2 regions of the Paenibacillus sp. PsM32 genome follow, and region 1 is predicted to be linked to the other one. Evidence: predicted binding sites of a transcription regulator. Region 1 holds the regulator's gene; the other holds the start of a gene.

Region 1 (9,137 bases):
AAAGTTTCTTTTAATAGATGGAAATAGTATTATTTATCGTGCTTTTTTTGCGATGCAACAACCGATGACAACCAAAAGTGGACAGCATACTAATGCAGTCTATGGATTTACCAATATGTTGATTCGCTTGCTGGAAGAAGAAAAACCAACACATGTGATGGTTGCTTTTGATGCAGGTAAAATCACGTTCCGTCATACGACTTATGGAGATTACAAAGGTGGACGTCAAAAAACACCACCAGAACTATCCGAGCAATTTCCATTGCTTAAAGAATTATTGACCGGTCTTGGTATTACGTACTTTGAATTAGATACGTATGAAGCTGATGATATTATTGGTACATTATCCCGTACGGCTGAAGAAAAAGGACGTAATGTGCTGATCGTTAGTGGTGATAAAGATATGCTACAACTGGCTTCAGATCACGTCAAAATTGCACTCACTCGCAAAGGTGTAAGTGATATTGAACCTTACGGCCCAGCAGAAATCGAAGAACGTTACGGCTTAACACCTGCTCAAATTATCGATCTAAAAGGATTGATGGGTGATACATCTGATAATATCCCGGGTATTCCAGGTGTCGGTGAAAAAACAGCACTCAAATTGTTACATCAATTTGGCAGTGTAGAAGAAGTCTTAGCGAACACCGATCAACTCAAAGGCAAAATGAAAGAAAAAGTAGAAGCACATGCCGATGATGCTCGGATGAGTAAAGAGTTAGCGACTATTTTCCGTGATGTTCCTTTTGATGCGACATGGGAAAGTATGAAATATGATGGATTCAATCCGGTAACATCAATTGTAGCTTTGCGTAAATTAGAATTTAATTCGATTATTCAGCGCCTCAATCTGTCTGATATTGATGGGGAAGATCTGCATGATCCTGCTCAAGTGGAAGCTTCTGAACTAGAAGTAACTATTGTAGGCGAAGAACAGCTTCCTGCATTGGAAAAAGTACTGAATGCTGTCGAAGTATTGCATATTGAAAGTCATGGAGATAATCCGCATCATGCTGAACTGGTCGGTATTGTATTGTCAGCGCCAGATCAGTATTACTTTATGACGCCTGAGACGTTGCTTAGTGAGCGTGCAGCAGGTGTACGTGCATGGTTAGCCGATGAATCGATTCCGAAGCATGGACATGATCTACATCGCGCAGACCTTGTATTGTACTGGAGCGATATTCCTTTTGCAGGTGCTTCTTTTGACGTGCAGATTGCAGCCTACTTGCTTGATCCTACAGAATCAGGACAAAGCTTAAATGCTCTTGGAGCCAAATATGGTCTACCTCATATGCCAGAAGACGAGACGGTGTTTGGTAAAGGGGCTAAATATAAAGTGCCTGAAGAAGACGTATTGAGTCATCATCTTGCACGCAAAACAGCAGCGATTCGTGAATTGGTTCCATTACAACGTGAACAATTGGAACAAAATGAAATGACCAGCTTATTTAATGATCTAGAGATGCCATTGTCCCGTATTTTAGCGGATATGGAGAAACAAGGTGTTGCTGTAAATACAGATGAATTGCGTGAACTGGGCAAAGAGTTTGAACAAAAGATTAATCTATTAGTGACAGAGATTCATGGCATGGCGGGTGTAGAATTTAATCTGAATTCACCGAAGCAACTAGGTGAGATTTTATTCGATCGTCTAGGTCTACCTGTAGAGAAAAAAACCAAAACAGGCTATTCAACCAGTGCCGATGTACTGGAAAAATTAGCACCTTATCATGATATCGTGCAGTTGATTCTGGTGTATCGTCAGCTTGCCAAATTGCAATCCACTTATGTAGAAGGATTGCTGAAAGAAGTTCATCCCAAATCTGGCAAAGTGCATACGTTCTTCCGTCAGACGATTACAGCAACAGGTCGCTTATCCAGTCAGTTCCCGAATCTGCAAAATATTCCGATTCGTCTGGAAGAAGGACGTAAATTACGTAAAGTATTTGTGCCGTCTGAAAGTGGTTGGAGTATTTTATCATCCGATTATTCTCAGATCGAACTGCGCGTACTTGCTCATATGGCAGATGATCCAGGTTTGAAAGATGCCTTTTTGCATGATATGGATATTCATACCAAAACAGCGATGGATGTATTCGGCGTGACCAAAGAGCAAGTCGATGGCGATATGCGTCGTTCTGCCAAAGCGGTTAACTTCGGTATTGTCTACGGAATCAGTGATTATGGATTATCTCAAAATCTAGGCATTACTCGTAAAGAAGCAGGCGACTTTATCAATCAATATCTAGAAGTATTCAAAGGCGTTAGCCGTTATATGGATGATATCGTAGTCGAAGCGAAAAAAGACGGCTTCGTTAAAACGATGTTAGAACGTCGTCGTTATCTACCGGATATCAACTCGTCTAACTTTAATCTGCGCTCTTTTGCAAATCGTACAGCGATGAATACACCGATTCAAGGTACAGCCGCAGATATTATCAAATTAGCGATGGTGCATATGGATCAAGCGCTCAAAGACCATAAGTTAAACAGCCGTATGCTTCTTCAAGTACATGATGAATTGGTATTTGAAGTCCCTGCTGATGAGCTAGAACAAATGAAGACATTGGTACCAGAAGTGATGGAAAAAGCATTGTCTTTATCGGTTCCTCTCAAAGCTGAAGTAAGCTATGGTGCGAACTGGTATGAAGCGAAGTAAATAGTCTATAATTAAAAGGGTAGAGAAGCGAAGCGGAGGGATGGTAGTTCCTCTCCGAGCATGTAGAAGGACATCCAAATTCATTCAATATAAAATAAATTTATTATATTAAAGGTAAGGTGAAAGGTTATGCCGGAATTGCCGGAAGTAGAAACAGTTAGACGCACGTTAAACACCTTGGTTGCCGGCAAAACGATTGATCATGTTACGGTATCTTTACCACGTATTGTTCAATTGCCAGATGATCATAAGCAGTTTGAGATAGAGCTTCAAGGGCATACGATTGAGAAAGTAGAGCGTCGCGGGAAGTTTTTGCGTATTGTGATGGATCATTTGGTATTGGTTTCTCATTTACGTATGGAAGGGCGCTATGGGGTCTATACTCAGGATGAACCTGTTGAGAAGCATACTCATGTGATTTTTCATTTTACAGATGGTACTGAACTTCGGTACAAAGATGTGCGTCAATTCGGTACAATGCATTTGTTCAAAAAAGATGAAGATTTGCAGTCGAAGCCACTGATGCATCTGGGGCTTGAACCTCTTGCACCGGAATTTACAGCAGAGCAATTTATCCATATGATGAGCAAGCGCCGTACGATGATTAAGCCTGTATTGCTCAATCAGAAGTATGTGGTAGGGATCGGAAATATTTATGTCGATGAAGCGTTGTTCCGTTCGGGGATTCATCCAGAGCAGATTGCTAATACATTGTCAGCAGAACAATTAACCCGTCTGCATGAAGCGATAGTGTCCACACTTGCAGATGCTGTAGAAGCAGGTGGTTCGTCGATCAAGTCCTATGTAAATGGTCAAGGCGAAATGGGCATGTTCCAGCACAGTCTACGTATTTATGGTCGTAAAGCAGAACCTTGTTATGAATGCGGAACACTTGTCGAGAAGACGGTTGTCGGCGGAAGAGGAACACACTTTTGTCCGGTGTGTCAGCCGCTACCTACTCGTCAGAAACATTGAGGTGATATCATGAATATCGGGTTAACCGGAGGAATCGCCACAGGTAAAAGTTCTGTCTCGGCATGGTTATCATCCAAAGGAGCCAAGCTGATTGATGCGGATCTGATTGCGCGGGAAGTGATGATGCCGAATCATCCTGTGCTGTCTCAAGTGGTAGAACGCTTTGGCACAGACATGTTGCAAGCAGACGGAACACTGAATCGCAAAAAGTTAGGGGAACATATCTTCACCCATCCCGAAGAACGGAAGTCGCTTGAAGATATTACGCATCCAGCGATTCGTGAATTGATTCAGACACGTACGGTAGAGTTAGAACAGCAGTATCCAGATACACTGGTTGTAGCAGATATTCCGCTGTTGTTGGAAGCCAAAGGGGTCTATACGTTTGATCAGATTATGGTCGTATATGTGCCTCAGCCTGTTCAATTACAGCGTCTGATCTCACGCGATGGACTTAATGAAGAACAAGCCTGGAAACGGATTAACGCTCAGATGGATATTGAGCAAAAGAAAAAAGTAGCTGACATTGTAATTGATAATAGCGGTACCCTTGAGGACACGTATGCTCAATTGGAACAGTTCTGGCAGAGTAAAGGTCTTTCATGAAGAAATTGGTTCGTAAACGATTTCTTTTACCGCTATTCGTGCTTGTTGTGATTGTGGTTTTTTTCAATAGTCGCTGGCTAGGATGGATTTATCCGATAGAGTATAAAGAAGAGATTCGTGCTCATGCGTCTGCTTATGAAGTCGATCCTTTTCTAGTTGCTTCTATTATTCGAGTCGAGACTAACTTTAAGCCCAGTATGGAATCCAAAAAAGGCGCACTCGGTATTATGCAACTGATGCCGAATACGGCGCAATGGATTATGGAGCAAGCACACTTGGACAACATGTCACTGGAAACGGTCAAGCATGAGATCGATCCGAATATTCAGATTGGTACATGGTACCTTAGACAGCTTAATCGTCAGTTCGGTGGTAACAAAATCGCTGTAATTGCAGCCTACAATGCAGGTCCTGGTAATGTAAAATCATGGCTAAGTTCCGGCAAATGGGACGGTACATTAGAAGATGTCAAAGATATTCCTTTCGGGGAAACGAGACATTATGTCCAACGTGTATTATATTATTATAAGCAGTATACTGAATTATACGATGCCTTTTAGATCGAACAAGCACTATGTTGGATTCTGTAACTCATATTTACTCACATCCTGAATATATATGCATGAACTTAACTGAAATGATGTCCGAATGAACGGTTGGCGAGAAAGGAAGTGACGTGAGCAATGAAATGTCCATATTGCAGTCACAATGGAACCAAGGTGCTGGATTCCCGTCCAGCCAATGATAATAAATCGATTCGTCGTAGACGTGAGTGTGAAAGTTGCAATCGCCGTTTTACGACGTTCGAGATGGTGGAAGAAACACCGCTAATTGTGATCAAAAAAGATGGAAGTCGTGAAGAATTTAGTCGCGACAAAATCCTGCGCGGTCTGATTCGCGCTTGTGAGAAACGTCCGGTATCGGTAGATCAACTGGATATGATCGTCTCTGAAGTGGAAAAAAGTCTACATACTACAGCGATGGCAGAAGTGGAAAGTCGTGCTGTAGGCGAATTAGTCATGGAACAGTTGTATCCTGTCGATGAAGTAGCTTATGTGCGGTTTGCTTCGGTATATCGTCAATTTAAAGATATTAATATGTTTATGAAAGAACTCAAAGGTCTGCTGTCAAAAGAAGACGAGAGCGATAGCTCAAATAGCTAATTCCTGTTAGATCGCATTAAGATTGCTAATAAAGGTATGAACGTCTATTGTATATTTCAAAAAAAGAGCACTTCTACAGTAACAAGTAGAGTGCTCTTTTTGGTATATTGCTTATTCTTGTGATCTTATATTTATACATGGCGATTTCTTTATAAAAGCATGGAAGCGACTACGATTTATGATTGAATCCATATCAAATTGAAGATTACTATTCACGGAGATTTTTAAAATACTTCCGAACTTCTTCTACAAAAAGTTGCTGCATACCGCTGTTATATTTGATACGCCGGGGTTGTAAAATGCCAATCTGCAAATGGTGATCTACAGAAGGAAAAGGTAAAACAGTATACGTATCATCTACACTCAAAGAAGACGGTACAATCCCGATCCCATTTAATTGTTCAGCATAAAGCGGAATTAAAGAAAGTTGATTAATCGTGTAAAATAACGGTTCTTGCTCATACGTTCTAAAAGCTTTTTCCACTTGAAAGCGATACTTGCACGACGATTGCCCGATAATCAACAGATGTGATAATAACTCGTCGATAGTCACTGCTTGGGTATTCGCCAATACATGATTAGCCGGTATAATCAGCGAGATTGATTCTTGGTGTAAAGGTTCAAATACATAATGGTGAGACGACTCCGAATCTGCGCATAAAGCTAACGATATTTTCTCCTGTTGTAGACACTCTTCCAAAAAAGTCGAATTGCCGACTATAATCTCACAAGTAATTTTGGGTCGATATTGCCGAAATTGATATAAAATAGCTGGTAAATAACGATCTGCCCATGTCTCTGTGACACCAATCTGTAAAGTACCTATTTCTTCTTCATTCAATTGCTTGGCTATATCACCGACATACCGCCAGTGATGGATTAATTGATCGACTTGTTCAGCAAATCGTTGCCCGGCAGGTGTTAAGGTCGCTTCCCAATTACGATAAAACAAAGTCAATCCTAATTCTTTTTCTAATCGTTTGATCTGGTTAGTAATTGTTGATTGAGCATAATTCAGCTTTTCGGCTGCTCTGACAAAGGTACCTTCTTGCATCACGGTCTGAAAAGCAATCAATTCTGTTAAATCCATAATGCACCTCCTTAGTAGATTTTCCTTTTACTATCTTTATCGGTAAAATGAATGATCTTTATGATTATTATCTATTATATAAATAAAGAGAATATAGATACAATCAGAGTATTCATAAAAGCTTGTATCAGTATCAACCAATTCAATCGTATGGAGGATCAGCGATATGCCATTTACAAGAGTAAGTTATATGCATAATCAGTACAATGCAGAACAGTTACAACAGATGAGTCAGGTTATTTTATCCGCTTTAATCGATTGTTGTGATGTACCGGAGAATGATTGTTTTCAAGTCTTTCATAGTCATCAGCCAGAACAGTTTGTATATGATCGACACTATTTACAAGGAGATCGTTCAGATGGATTATTATATATCCAGATTACCTTGAAGTCTGGTCGAGGCGTGGTCAAGAAGACAAATCTGTATAAACAGTTAGCGACAGCGCTAGCACAACAAGTGGGTATTCGGATCGAAGATGTATTTATTATATTGGTCGAGACTGAATTCGAAGACTGGTCATTTGGAAGTGGATTGGCACAGATGGTTAAGGAGAACAATTGAATGGATAAGCAGATATTAGGTAAATCGAATATTCCAGTATCCAAAGTAGGTCTGGGAACGATGGCATTTGGAAGATGGATCGATGCATCTGCTTCACAACGTATTATAGATCAAAGTCTAGATATCGGTATGACTCTGATCGACACTGCTAACTTTTATGGAAAAAGGCAAGATATCGATCATATCGGAGATGGATTAGGCGAGCAGATGATTGGAAATATTCTTAAAGGAAAACGAGATCAGGTTATACTTGCGACCAAAGTAGGCATGCGTATGGGTGAGGGCAAGATGGACGAAGGATTGTCACGCCAGCATATTACACAACAGATCGACCGTTCGCTCCAACGTCTGCAAACCGATTATATCGATCTGTATCAAGTCCATGAGTTCGATCCTCATACTCCACTGGAAGAAACGTTATTTGTATTACATGAGCTAGTGCAACAAGGTAAAGTTAGAGCGATTGGTTATTCCAACTTTGCTGTAGATCAGCTACGTTCTGCTTATGAGATCAGTCATACACATCAATGGACAGCATGTGCTTCGATTCAATCTGAGTTCAATTTGCTTGCTCGTGCAGTAGAACAAGAAGTATTTCCTTACTGTGAGCAAGTGGGTATCGGCAAGATTATTTACAGCCCATTAGCAAGAGGGATATTAGCAGGAAGGTATAGATCACTGCAAGACATTCCTGTCGAAAGTCGCCTGGCTAAAGGAGAAGAACGGATTAAGCACTATTTTACCAACGAGAACTTCGCCAAAGTCGATACGTACCGTCAAATAGCAGAAGAAGTAGGATGCACGCTGGTACAGTTAGTGCTCTGGTGGACAATGGAACATCCGCAAGTTGATTCGATGCTGATCGGAGCAAGTCGTACAGCGCATATCGATGAAATAGAGCAAGTTCTACAATTTGGAGCTATGCCTGCATCATTAAGAGAACATATAGCATCTATTTATTGAATATCTTAAAGCAATAGAAATATAAAAAAGCCCATCCCGCAATATACGAGACAAGCTTAGTAAACAATAAGGATGCGGTCAAGAGGACTCGAACCTCCACGGGGGTAAGCCCACACGGACCTGAACCGTGCGCGTCTGCCAATTCCGCCATGACCGCGAATATGTAACTTCCACATTAATCATGAAGTATGTCTAAGAAGTCAATGTGGGAGTGGTGAATAAATCACCGTAAGTACGATTATATCGGATTTGAAAAGTGAATACAAGTTTTTTTGCTTGTTGTATCAACGTAATTAACATCCAACAAAAAACAACGATGAATCATATAAGCTGTTCCCGATATTTATCAAAAGGGACGCTGATTCATCGTTGTTTCTTTACATAAGCAATTTTGTTATAAAATCATCATTCAGAAGACTGACTAGATTAAGAGTTACCTTCTACTTTTTTCAAAATCGTTTCTAATACATACGTTTTAGCAGGAGGGGTATTATTGAAAAAGGAAGGATCTACAATATAGACATGCCCGTTTTGTACGGCTGTTAATTGATTCCATGTAGCACCGTCTGCTGTAGCTGTCATGCGTTTGGTCAATGCTTCTGTTGTATCGTTTTTAACCCCTGTAGAGATAAACAGATAATCTGGATTGATACTTTGCAATTGTGCAACTGTGGCTGGAGCAGATACTGTATCTGTTGGCAAATTAGCCGGAGCTTTCAGTGCCATATCCTGATACATCACTTCGCCGACACCATTTTTGGCATTGTTGTATAATGTCATACCGTCTTTGGTCATCGAAGCCGCTGCTACAGTAGATGTACCGATAATCGGCGTTAGCTTCGATTTGCTTGCATTGGTTGCTTGCTGAAATGCATTCAAAAACTGCTTTACTGCGGTTTCTTTATCAACGATTGTGCCATAATTATACAGCTCACTACGCCAATCATTCATTTGCGCAATATAGATTGTAGGTGCGATCTTGGACAATTCATCATATACCGCACGATCGCTATTATTGGTAAAGATCAAATCAGGCTTTTGCCCTTTCAATGCAGATAGATTGATGTCTGTACCTTCGCCTTCGATCAGTGAAATATTGTTCTTTTCTTCATCTGT
Region 2 (9,137 bases), 660 kb from region 1:
GAATCATCGCTTGCTGTAATTTGTGGCTGGCTAGATTAATATCACGAGCAATCTCTTCAAATTCGTCTTTGGACTGTATCTGGAGATCAATATCGAAATCAGCATTCGCCAGTTGGTGTATTCCACTTGTAATCTCTTTAAAATACAACGCATATCTTTTGGTTAGCAAAAAGAAAAAGAAAAAGGATAGTGGAATAAAAAAGATTAAAAAGAAATTTAGATCTCCGATCTCGCGAATAAAATAACGATATTTTGTCCATACATCTTCAAATTTAGTCGTAGAATAAAACCATTGCAATAAACGATATAAAATATAAGTGACTATGCCCGATAACAACATGCTAAGTCCAAACAACATCATCATATTAAAACGAAAGCTTCGAACCTGTTTAGCCATTATACGTATACCCCACGCCCCAGACAGTTTTAATCAATTTGGTTTTGAGCTTGTCTTCCTCTAGCTTTTTGCGCAATGTACGGATATGTACCATCACTGTATTACTTCCTTCGTAATAACTTTCTTTCCAAACAGACTCAAAAATATGTTCTGAGCTGAATACTTTTTTGGGATGACTCACAAGTAAATACAAAATATCAAATTCTTTAGGTGTTAATTCTACAGGCTGATCATAGACAGATACAGTTCGTTGTTCTGGATTAATGACCAATACCCCTGTATTCAAAATAGACGTATTATGTGCTCCTCCGGCAGTATTAAATTGATTGGCACGTCGCAATTGTGCGTTAACCCGCGCTACTAATTCCATCGGATTAAATGGTTTGGTCACATAATCATCAGCACCAGTCACTAGACCTGTAATCTTATCAAGATCAGAAGATTTAGCACTCAAAAAGATAATCGGAATATGATGGGTTTCTCTAATCGTTCGTGCTGCTTCATAACCATCCATACGGGGCATCATAATATCGAGAATAGCCAGATCAATCGAACGGGTTAAAATGATTCGTACTGCTTCTGCACCATCGGTTACTTTGATACATTGATATCCTTCTTTTTGTAAATGCAATTCCAATAAATCGGCAATGGCTTCTTCATCATCTGCGATTAATATCGTTGTCATAGTGATTGTACATCTCCCGAACAAATATAATAGGTTACCACAATTTGATTATACTAGATTAGAATCGTTAGCCCAGTACTACATATACATCATGGTTCATGTAAGCATAGCACGTACAATCGGGTCATTATCGATGCCTTTCGGTAACAATCACTCCATCTACATTATTACCTGAGATTGTATAGTCACCATCGGCAGGAACAGCGATTTTTTTATCATTGAGCATAGGATGATACCGAACATTATAATGCTGACCTTCTATCGTTATAGACAAAGGTTCATCTCTTAACGCTTCATAATACTCTTCTAATACCATATCATGTTCTTCCATAATAGCACTATGAGGTAACCCTATATAACGGAAATGCCAGGGTTCGTATTTGATACTTGTAATCTTTTCTTTGTTTTTGGGATAACGGAGAATGAATCCATACTTCCATGCATTGTCGCGCAGCCAGACGCCTTCCTCTGATTTCTCAATACCACTTTGTGTAGAACCAACATCCAGCGCAAGCCCTAGATTATGTTCGCTGTATCCGGCTGGCATAGCGTATTCTGATCCTTTCTCATCATACAAATTATCTTGTTCTTGATTCGTTCGATATCCACTACTTGCCATAAAATGATCGATTCCTTCTACATTGGCGTCTTTAACCATAGTCAAAAATCGCTCTGCTACATCTTGAGACAATGACAAAGATCGATCCAGTAAAACAATCTGGCTTGCAAAAGTAGAATAATCAACAAGCTTAACAATATCTTGCGCTTCATTCCCATCCACTAACGGATAATCTTTATTAATTAATAACAAATCTCCTTGGTAAATCTGACTTTTGCTCACATCGACTAATATTTCATTTTTACCTGCTACTTCGTCTTTATCATCAATCACCCGCTCTTGTGCAAATCCTCGACCTATTTTGTAATCGAAAGAATCCGGCAAATAGCGAGTGACTAACAATGCAATACCTAACAAAACGACAAGTAAAACCATCCATTTTTTCATTATCATATCCTCCTTGATCTTGATCTGTGATCTCAAAATCATAAAGAAGATTGTTAAAAATAAAAGTAGGCTAAATATAAAGTTTTCCTTAAATATGTAGATTCTATACAAATAAAAATAAACCTATCCGACTAGCGATAGGTTTATTGGATTATTAGACATTTGTTATTACATAATCATAAATACCAAGCCACTTTGATTGGCAAATGCTTTTTCAAAAAGTTCAAATACCGATTCCAGATGAGGAAGCAAGTAACCATCTACTAATTCTTCATAGGTCTCATCACTTTGCATCGGAAAAGCTAACATAATCATTGCCCGTTCATCCAACTGCTCTATGTCCATCTCGGGAATATTTTTCCACTTTTCAAAATCAATCCGTTTGGTTAGATTCTCAGGTTGTTTCAATTCAGGAATTTGCGTTGCAATTTCGGCTACTTTGTCCGCAGATAAGTAAAAAGAACCGTATTCAGTCGCCTGACTATCGACTTTATATTGCTCCCCTACCGGAACCAAAGGAATATCCGGGAACATGTCTACAATCAGACTCCATGTTTTATCAATATCCAGTGTGGGTGGTTGCACATTACCCGCCAAAATATCTTCTAAATTTTTATGTTCCTCATAATAAACGCCTGTAATACCCATATCTAACATCTCCTTTAACAAGCATTACCCGATTATAGGATTTACGATTGCATAAATTCATGATACCGATTGATCTGGTTCGCCAGTTCTTCAAATACAATAAAGCGAGCCGCCCGATATACCTCTTTGCCTTCCATAAATAACAACAATACCGGTGAAGTAAAAATCATATACTCTCCTGCCAATTCAGGCACATCCTCCATATACACAAATCCACCTGCAATATGCTCATACCCTTCTAACAAACGTTCCACCTGCGGCTGAACCGCTTCACATACACTACAATTCTGCGTTTTGAGCATAAGCAATGTCAACGAATGCTGACGAATAAAATCATCTACCTGCTTTTTAGAAAAAAGCTGTTCCATCCCTTTTTCCTCTTTTCCAATATCTCTTCACCATATATTTTTCCACACTTCTATTCTACTCTCTTATACATCCTTATTCTCTTACCCACATCATCCCAACACATAATATCCCAATAATCAAACAAACAGATCAAAATATCAACAGCCAAACCATACCATAAAACAATTAAAACCGAAAAAAGGCTGCCTTTCTGCTTAACACACAGAAAAACACCCTTTACTTCACCCTTTTGAACTCATATATACTCTATATTTATCTCTCTAATTATCTCTATTCTCTCTCTACTATCCCTATCTATCTCTTATCATCTGTAACTCAAGTATCTCCCAAACGATCCCAACCTGCTACCACACCAAATCTAATCTTTTAAAATCCTTGCTTTCCTAACTCCCCCGCCTGAGCGAAGGGAAAGAAATCAATTCGAAAGGAGCGAAGCGTTCGCATTTGTAGATCCATTTTTACCGCATAGCGGTTATTCCAAAAATGGATCTACAACCAGCGACCGACCGAATGATTTCTTTCCCATAGCGGTTTCTCAAGAAAGCTATTTTAAAAATCAAATTTAAAATCATCATCAGTCAAACGCTCAACGTTCATCGCACGCACATATCCATTTCCTTTTTTCGAGAAAAAGTCATGTTGTTTCGTATGTGTGCTGATCCCGTTGAATACAATCGGATTCACTTCTTCTTCAGCAAATACAGGATCAAAGCCCAAATTCATAAACGCTTTGTTTGCATTGTAACGAAGGAAGATTTTTACATCTTCAGTTAGACCGATTGGATCATAAATCTCTTCTGTATACTTTTCTTCATTCGCATGAAGATACGTCAGTAGACCTTCTAAGATTTCGTAAACGTCTTTTTGCTCGTCTTCTTCAAGATCATTGTAGATTTCTTGTGCAAGTACCCCTACATACACACCGTGAATACTTTCATCACGTAAAATCAGATCAATAATCTCACCGCTACACGTCATTTTACCTTGTCCAGCTAGATAAAGCGGATAGAAAAATCCACTGTAGAACAAATAGCTTTCGAGTAATACAGAAGCCGCCATAGCTAAAAATAGCTCTTTTGGCGAATTAATATTCAAGTAGTACTGACGGATCGTTTCTGCTTTGGTCTGTAGACGTGGATTGTCTTCCACCCATTGGAAAATCTTATCGATCTCTTCTGTAGAAGACAATGTTGTAAAGATACTGCTGTATGATTTCGCATGAATCTGCTCCATCATCGCCATAAAGCCTAATACTGCTTTACGTTGCATCCCTTCGACGTGTTCCAATACTTTCGGCATACCTACGCCACCTTGAATTGTATCAAGTAGAGTAAGTCCTCCAAGCACTTTCATATACGTATCACGTTCGATGTCACTCAATTGAATCCATGACATTTTATCATCAGACAATGGAATTTCATCATCCGTCCAAAATTGCATAATATTTTGATTCCAGAACATCATTGTGAAATCATCATCAGGACGGTTCCAGTTCACAGCTTTGATAGGTCCAGTCATAAGTTAAAATTCCTCCTTTTAAACATTGGATACTACTTATTGCACTTTGGTAAAAGAACACAAGTATGTACTCAAACGGTACAGCCTACATATCGCCAAGCGCTTGCTAAAAGATATGGTGTCGGGCAAAAATCATATTTCATTTGAATCCGATCGTGCTGATGTTGCCAAGCACGTAAAGCATACAAAAAAGCCTAAAAAGGCTTTCTTGTATACTGCATAACTATAGATATTATTTTATAATCAACTACCGAAAAATATTATACCGAGCAAGTAATACACTCTTCTACGCTAAGCAATTTGGTACGTGTATAGTAAAGTGATTTTAGACCTTTGTGTGCTGCATACAGGTAATAACGAGCCAATTGACGAGTCGTTACATCGCTACCTACATGAAGTACTGTTGAAATTCCTTGATCGACATGATTTTGGATTTCAGCAATCAGATCCAATACTTTAAATTGATTCATTTGGTAAGCAGATTTGTAGTAGAAATAGTTATCCTGTTGCATATATGGCATTGGGTAGTAAGTCGTTGAGTTCGCATACGTACGAGTCTCAATTTGTTCTACAATCGGCATTACGCTAGATGTTGCATTTTGGATATATGAAATACTTGCTGTTGGCGCAATCGCCAAACGGTAAGCATGATACAGACCATGTTTCATTACATCAGCTTTCAGGTTCTGCCAGTCTGCTGGTGTTGGGATATACATATCGCCAAACAAATCGCTTGCACGTGTTGTTGCTGGACGATAATCGATTTCTAAATAACGATCAAAGTACGTTCCTTTTGCATATTCTGATTTTTCAAAATCAGCAAAAGTCGTTTGACGATCACGAGCAATTTCCATACTTTTCTCTAATGAGTAGAAATTCATCATCATAAAGAAAGTACGAACAAAGTCTCTTGCTTCGTCACTTTCATACGCAATTTTGTTTTTAGCAAGGTAACCATGCAAGTTCATAACACCAAGACCTACAGAGTGCATTTCACGGTTTGCTTTGGCTACACCCGGTGCATTAGCGATATCTGTCATATCACTAACCGATGTTAGACCCATGATTCCTTCATGAACGGATTCACGAATTTTACCAAGTTCCATGACGTTTACCATATTAAGTGAACCTAAGTTACAGCTAATATCACGACGAATAATATCATCTTGACCATAATCTGTAATCTCAGATGTTTCTTGCAATTGGAAAATTTCTGTACACAAGTTAGACATACGAATCGATCCGATATCTTTTAGTGCATGAGCGTTATTCGCATTACTTTTGTTCATAATATACGGATAACCGGATTCTAATTGTACACTTGCGATTTTGGTTAGCATATCACGAGCACTCATGATTGCTTTCTTTTTGACACGATCATCAGCAAGCAATGTATCGTACATTTCATCGATATCTAGATCATCCAGATATTTACCATACGCTTTGTATACACTATAAGGTGCGAATACATGCAATAGTTCATTATCTGCTGCTAATTGGTAAAAGCGATTCGGTACAACAAGACCGATCGACAATGTTTTGAGGCGTGTGCGCTCGTCTGCATTGATTTTTTTGCTATCCAAGAACTCCATAACGTCCCAGCCGAAAATGTTGTAATACGCTGCGCCAGAACCTTTACGTTGACCCATTTGATCTGCATAGGAGAAAGCATCTTCCATCAGTTTCAATACAGGCATAATTCCTTTTGCTGCACCTTCAACACCTTTGATCGGCTCACCGCGTCCACGAAGTTTGGACAAGTTAACCGCTACACCGCCACCAATTTTCGATAATTGCATACAAGTGTTTAGTACATGGTTAATCGAGTTCAAAGAGTCATCCATTTCTAACAAGAAACAAGAGACCATTTCACCACGACGACTTTTACCTGCATTCAAAAATGTTGGTGTTGCTGGTTGTAGACGTTGTTCCATCATGGATTTGGCAAGAGTTTTGGCATTATCCGCATCCCCGCGTCCCAAGTGAAGCGCCACGACTGCGACACGATCCGCATAATGTTCCAAGTATTGACTACGGTCATTCGTTTTCACTGCATAATCTGTGTAGAACTTGGAAGCCGCCATATAAGATGGAAATTGGAAATCATAACTGTGTGTAATCGCATATACTTCTTCTACATCTTGAGAAGTATAGTTTTTGTACATATCTTCATAATAATCGTTATCGATCATATAACGTACTTTTGTTTTGGTGTCCGGGAAGTTGATACTTTTACGAGCTACCTCTTCCATATATTCTACAACTGCTTCTTTATCTTTATCCAAACGGAAAAATCCACTCTCGTCCCGTTGCATCAGTAAGTTGTTCAATTCAATATGCCGCAATTTTATCTACCTCCTGTTGAAATCGTTGTGCGTCTCCTGTTGTACCTGCTAATTCGAACTTGTACACAACCGGTACATTATAACGTTCTGAGATTAGATCAGCACTCCGAGCGAATTTGTCTCCCCAATTGCGATTGCCACTTGCTGCAACTCCGATCAGGCGATTATGATTTCTCTCCAAAAAATGAACTACCTTATCAGGAATCTGACCAAATCCAGTTGTGTACGTTACCAGTACAAAAGGTTCATCCAACGTCAGCGCCTCATCAATCTGTACAGCTTGTACAGCAGGTAATTTTAATTTGTTGATAAATCGTTTTACATTGCCTGTTTTGGAATCATAAGCAATTAGCATGGTTGTGACATCTCCTTCTCGGTTCAATATGTAGTACTGTTCATCCGTTCAATCACTATATAAATACAGATAACAATGATCTAATATCATATAAGTGTTATCTACTCTAGCGCGTATAATTAGCTATAACCTATATATTACCTGCTCAAACATCGTAACCGCAATATATAGAAGGCTTTATCAAAGATATACGCTATATATAGTGTTGTCAATAGGAACTGAAGGTCTACATCTTGGCCCAAACATGCCTTAAAAACGGTCTATTTTTTCAAAATATCAAGTAAAACGGGCACTTCTTTGAACACGTATTTTACATACATCGCGATAATCATTTATAAAAAAATAATTTTCTTGACATACTAGATATAGTACATATCGTTTAACTTTTGCCGAACATTTCCAGATTATGCAGTGAACATAAATTCACTTTAAAATGAACATAAATTCCGGTCTATTTAGACGCTCAAGTATAAAACTTTAGCTGTTATTGAACAAAAAAGCAAATAAAAATTTCTTTAATTTAAGAAATCTTAGCATAGAAATACACAGGAGAATTAGACATGCTTTTTGTATTGTATTTATTACCATATATTGAAATAATTAAAAGCGAACGTGGAATCGCATACAATTTGAATAGGAGGATATGTGTATGAAGAAAATGGGTTACTTCTTGCTTTTATCTATGCTTGTTCTTGTCAGCAGTCTTTTTACACCAGCATCATCTTCGGTATCGGCAGCAGATTATACTCAAGGGGTTACTACATCCGGGACAACAGCCACTATCTGGTTCTCTTCCAACGTAAATACTTCCTGGGTCGATGTGCATTACTCGGTGAACTCGGGTAATCTGCAAAATCTACGAATGACCTATGACAGTGGATCTAAACGTTATGTACAAAATGTCGCCAGTGTATCATCAGGTCAGGTGATCCAATATTCATTTACGTACAATAATGGAACAGCCGCTTATGACACATCGAAATTTAGCTATACGGTCACAACAGGTTCAACCCCACCTCCCAATTCTGGAACAGGTGACAATTCGATCTATAGTATCCCAGCGTCATCTATACCGAACGCTACAGGGAATGGAGCATTATCTTTCAAATTATTAAATGGTACCAAAGGTACTTATGCTGATAATCAGATCTATTGGGGGATTCTAGGAATTAATCCTGCCACCAAACAATGGAGTTATCTTGATAACAATGGTCAATTGAAACCGATCTCGACGGCTCTCAATAATGCGACAGGGCATTTAACCAAGAACGGAGTGAATTACGCTAACATTTATAGCACGATCAGTCAGATCAACTGGGTGAGTATGCCCAAAATTGATTCTGGGCGGATGTTTATCTGCGTAGGCTCTCCATGTTATATCAAAACATATGATGATGGATTCGCAGGACCTGATATTAATAATACGGCTGATCCGAACCGTAATATCTATTTCGACTTTGTTGAATTTACTGTAGACGGTACAGGATATCATGGAAATACTACTCGTGTAGATGGTTTTGGATTTCCTTTACAACACCGCCTTGTCAATCGTGCAGGTAATTATGATCAGACGGTAGGCGAATTGGAATCCGAGACACGTGCAGGTCTATTTAGTAAGTATCGGAGTGAAGTTCCGGCTGCCTTCCAATCTCTTGCCGATGTACAAGCTCCGTATCGTATCGTAGCACCGATTCATGGCGCATTCGGGGTAAATGGTACGCAAGCTAATTATTTTGCTGGATACAGCAATTACAGCACGCAGGAGATCCTACTGTGTAATGGTCGACTGGCAGAGGATTCAGGTACATGTTCAG

The links. The regulator NrdR, encoded in region 1, represses ribonucleotide reductase genes. The targets are predictions, from matches to a motif close to AACACNATATATNGTGTT.
Region 2: the regulator NrdR is predicted to act here: its motif matches at 7,513-7,530, upstream of nrdI (class Ib ribonucleoside-diphosphate reductase assembly flavoprotein NrdI).

Annotation. Positions count from the first base shown of each region.
Region 1 is NZ_JARUWY010000001.1:391,435-400,571, reverse strand. It holds gene polA (DNA polymerase I) at 1-2,662, shown strand, start outside; gene mutM (DNA-formamidopyrimidine glycosylase) at 2,792-3,637, shown strand; gene coaE (dephospho-CoA kinase) at 3,647-4,243, shown strand; gene QCD85_RS01905 (lytic transglycosylase domain-containing protein) at 4,240-4,803, shown strand; gene nrdR (transcriptional regulator NrdR) at 4,927-5,406, shown strand; gene QCD85_RS01895 (LysR family transcriptional regulator) at 5,615-6,496, opposite strand; gene QCD85_RS01890 (tautomerase family protein) at 6,663-7,058, shown strand; gene QCD85_RS01885 (aldo/keto reductase) at 7,059-8,021, shown strand; tRNA gene QCD85_RS01880 (tRNA-Leu) at 8,095-8,178, opposite strand; gene QCD85_RS01875 (ABC transporter substrate-binding protein) at 8,448-9,137, opposite strand, start outside.
Region 2 is NZ_JARUWY010000001.1:1,052,918-1,062,054, forward strand. It holds gene QCD85_RS04740 (sensor histidine kinase) at 1-397, opposite strand, end outside; gene QCD85_RS04745 (response regulator transcription factor) at 390-1,088, opposite strand; gene QCD85_RS04750 (M15 family metallopeptidase) at 1,210-2,088, opposite strand; gene QCD85_RS04755 (hypothetical protein) at 2,257-2,736, opposite strand; gene QCD85_RS04760 (thioredoxin family protein) at 2,778-3,104, opposite strand; gene nrdF (class 1b ribonucleoside-diphosphate reductase subunit beta) at 3,655-4,623, opposite strand; gene nrdE (class 1b ribonucleoside-diphosphate reductase subunit alpha) at 4,884-6,968, opposite strand; gene nrdI (class Ib ribonucleoside-diphosphate reductase assembly flavoprotein NrdI) at 6,955-7,323, opposite strand; gene QCD85_RS04780 (glycoside hydrolase family 64 protein) at 7,973-9,137, shown strand, end outside.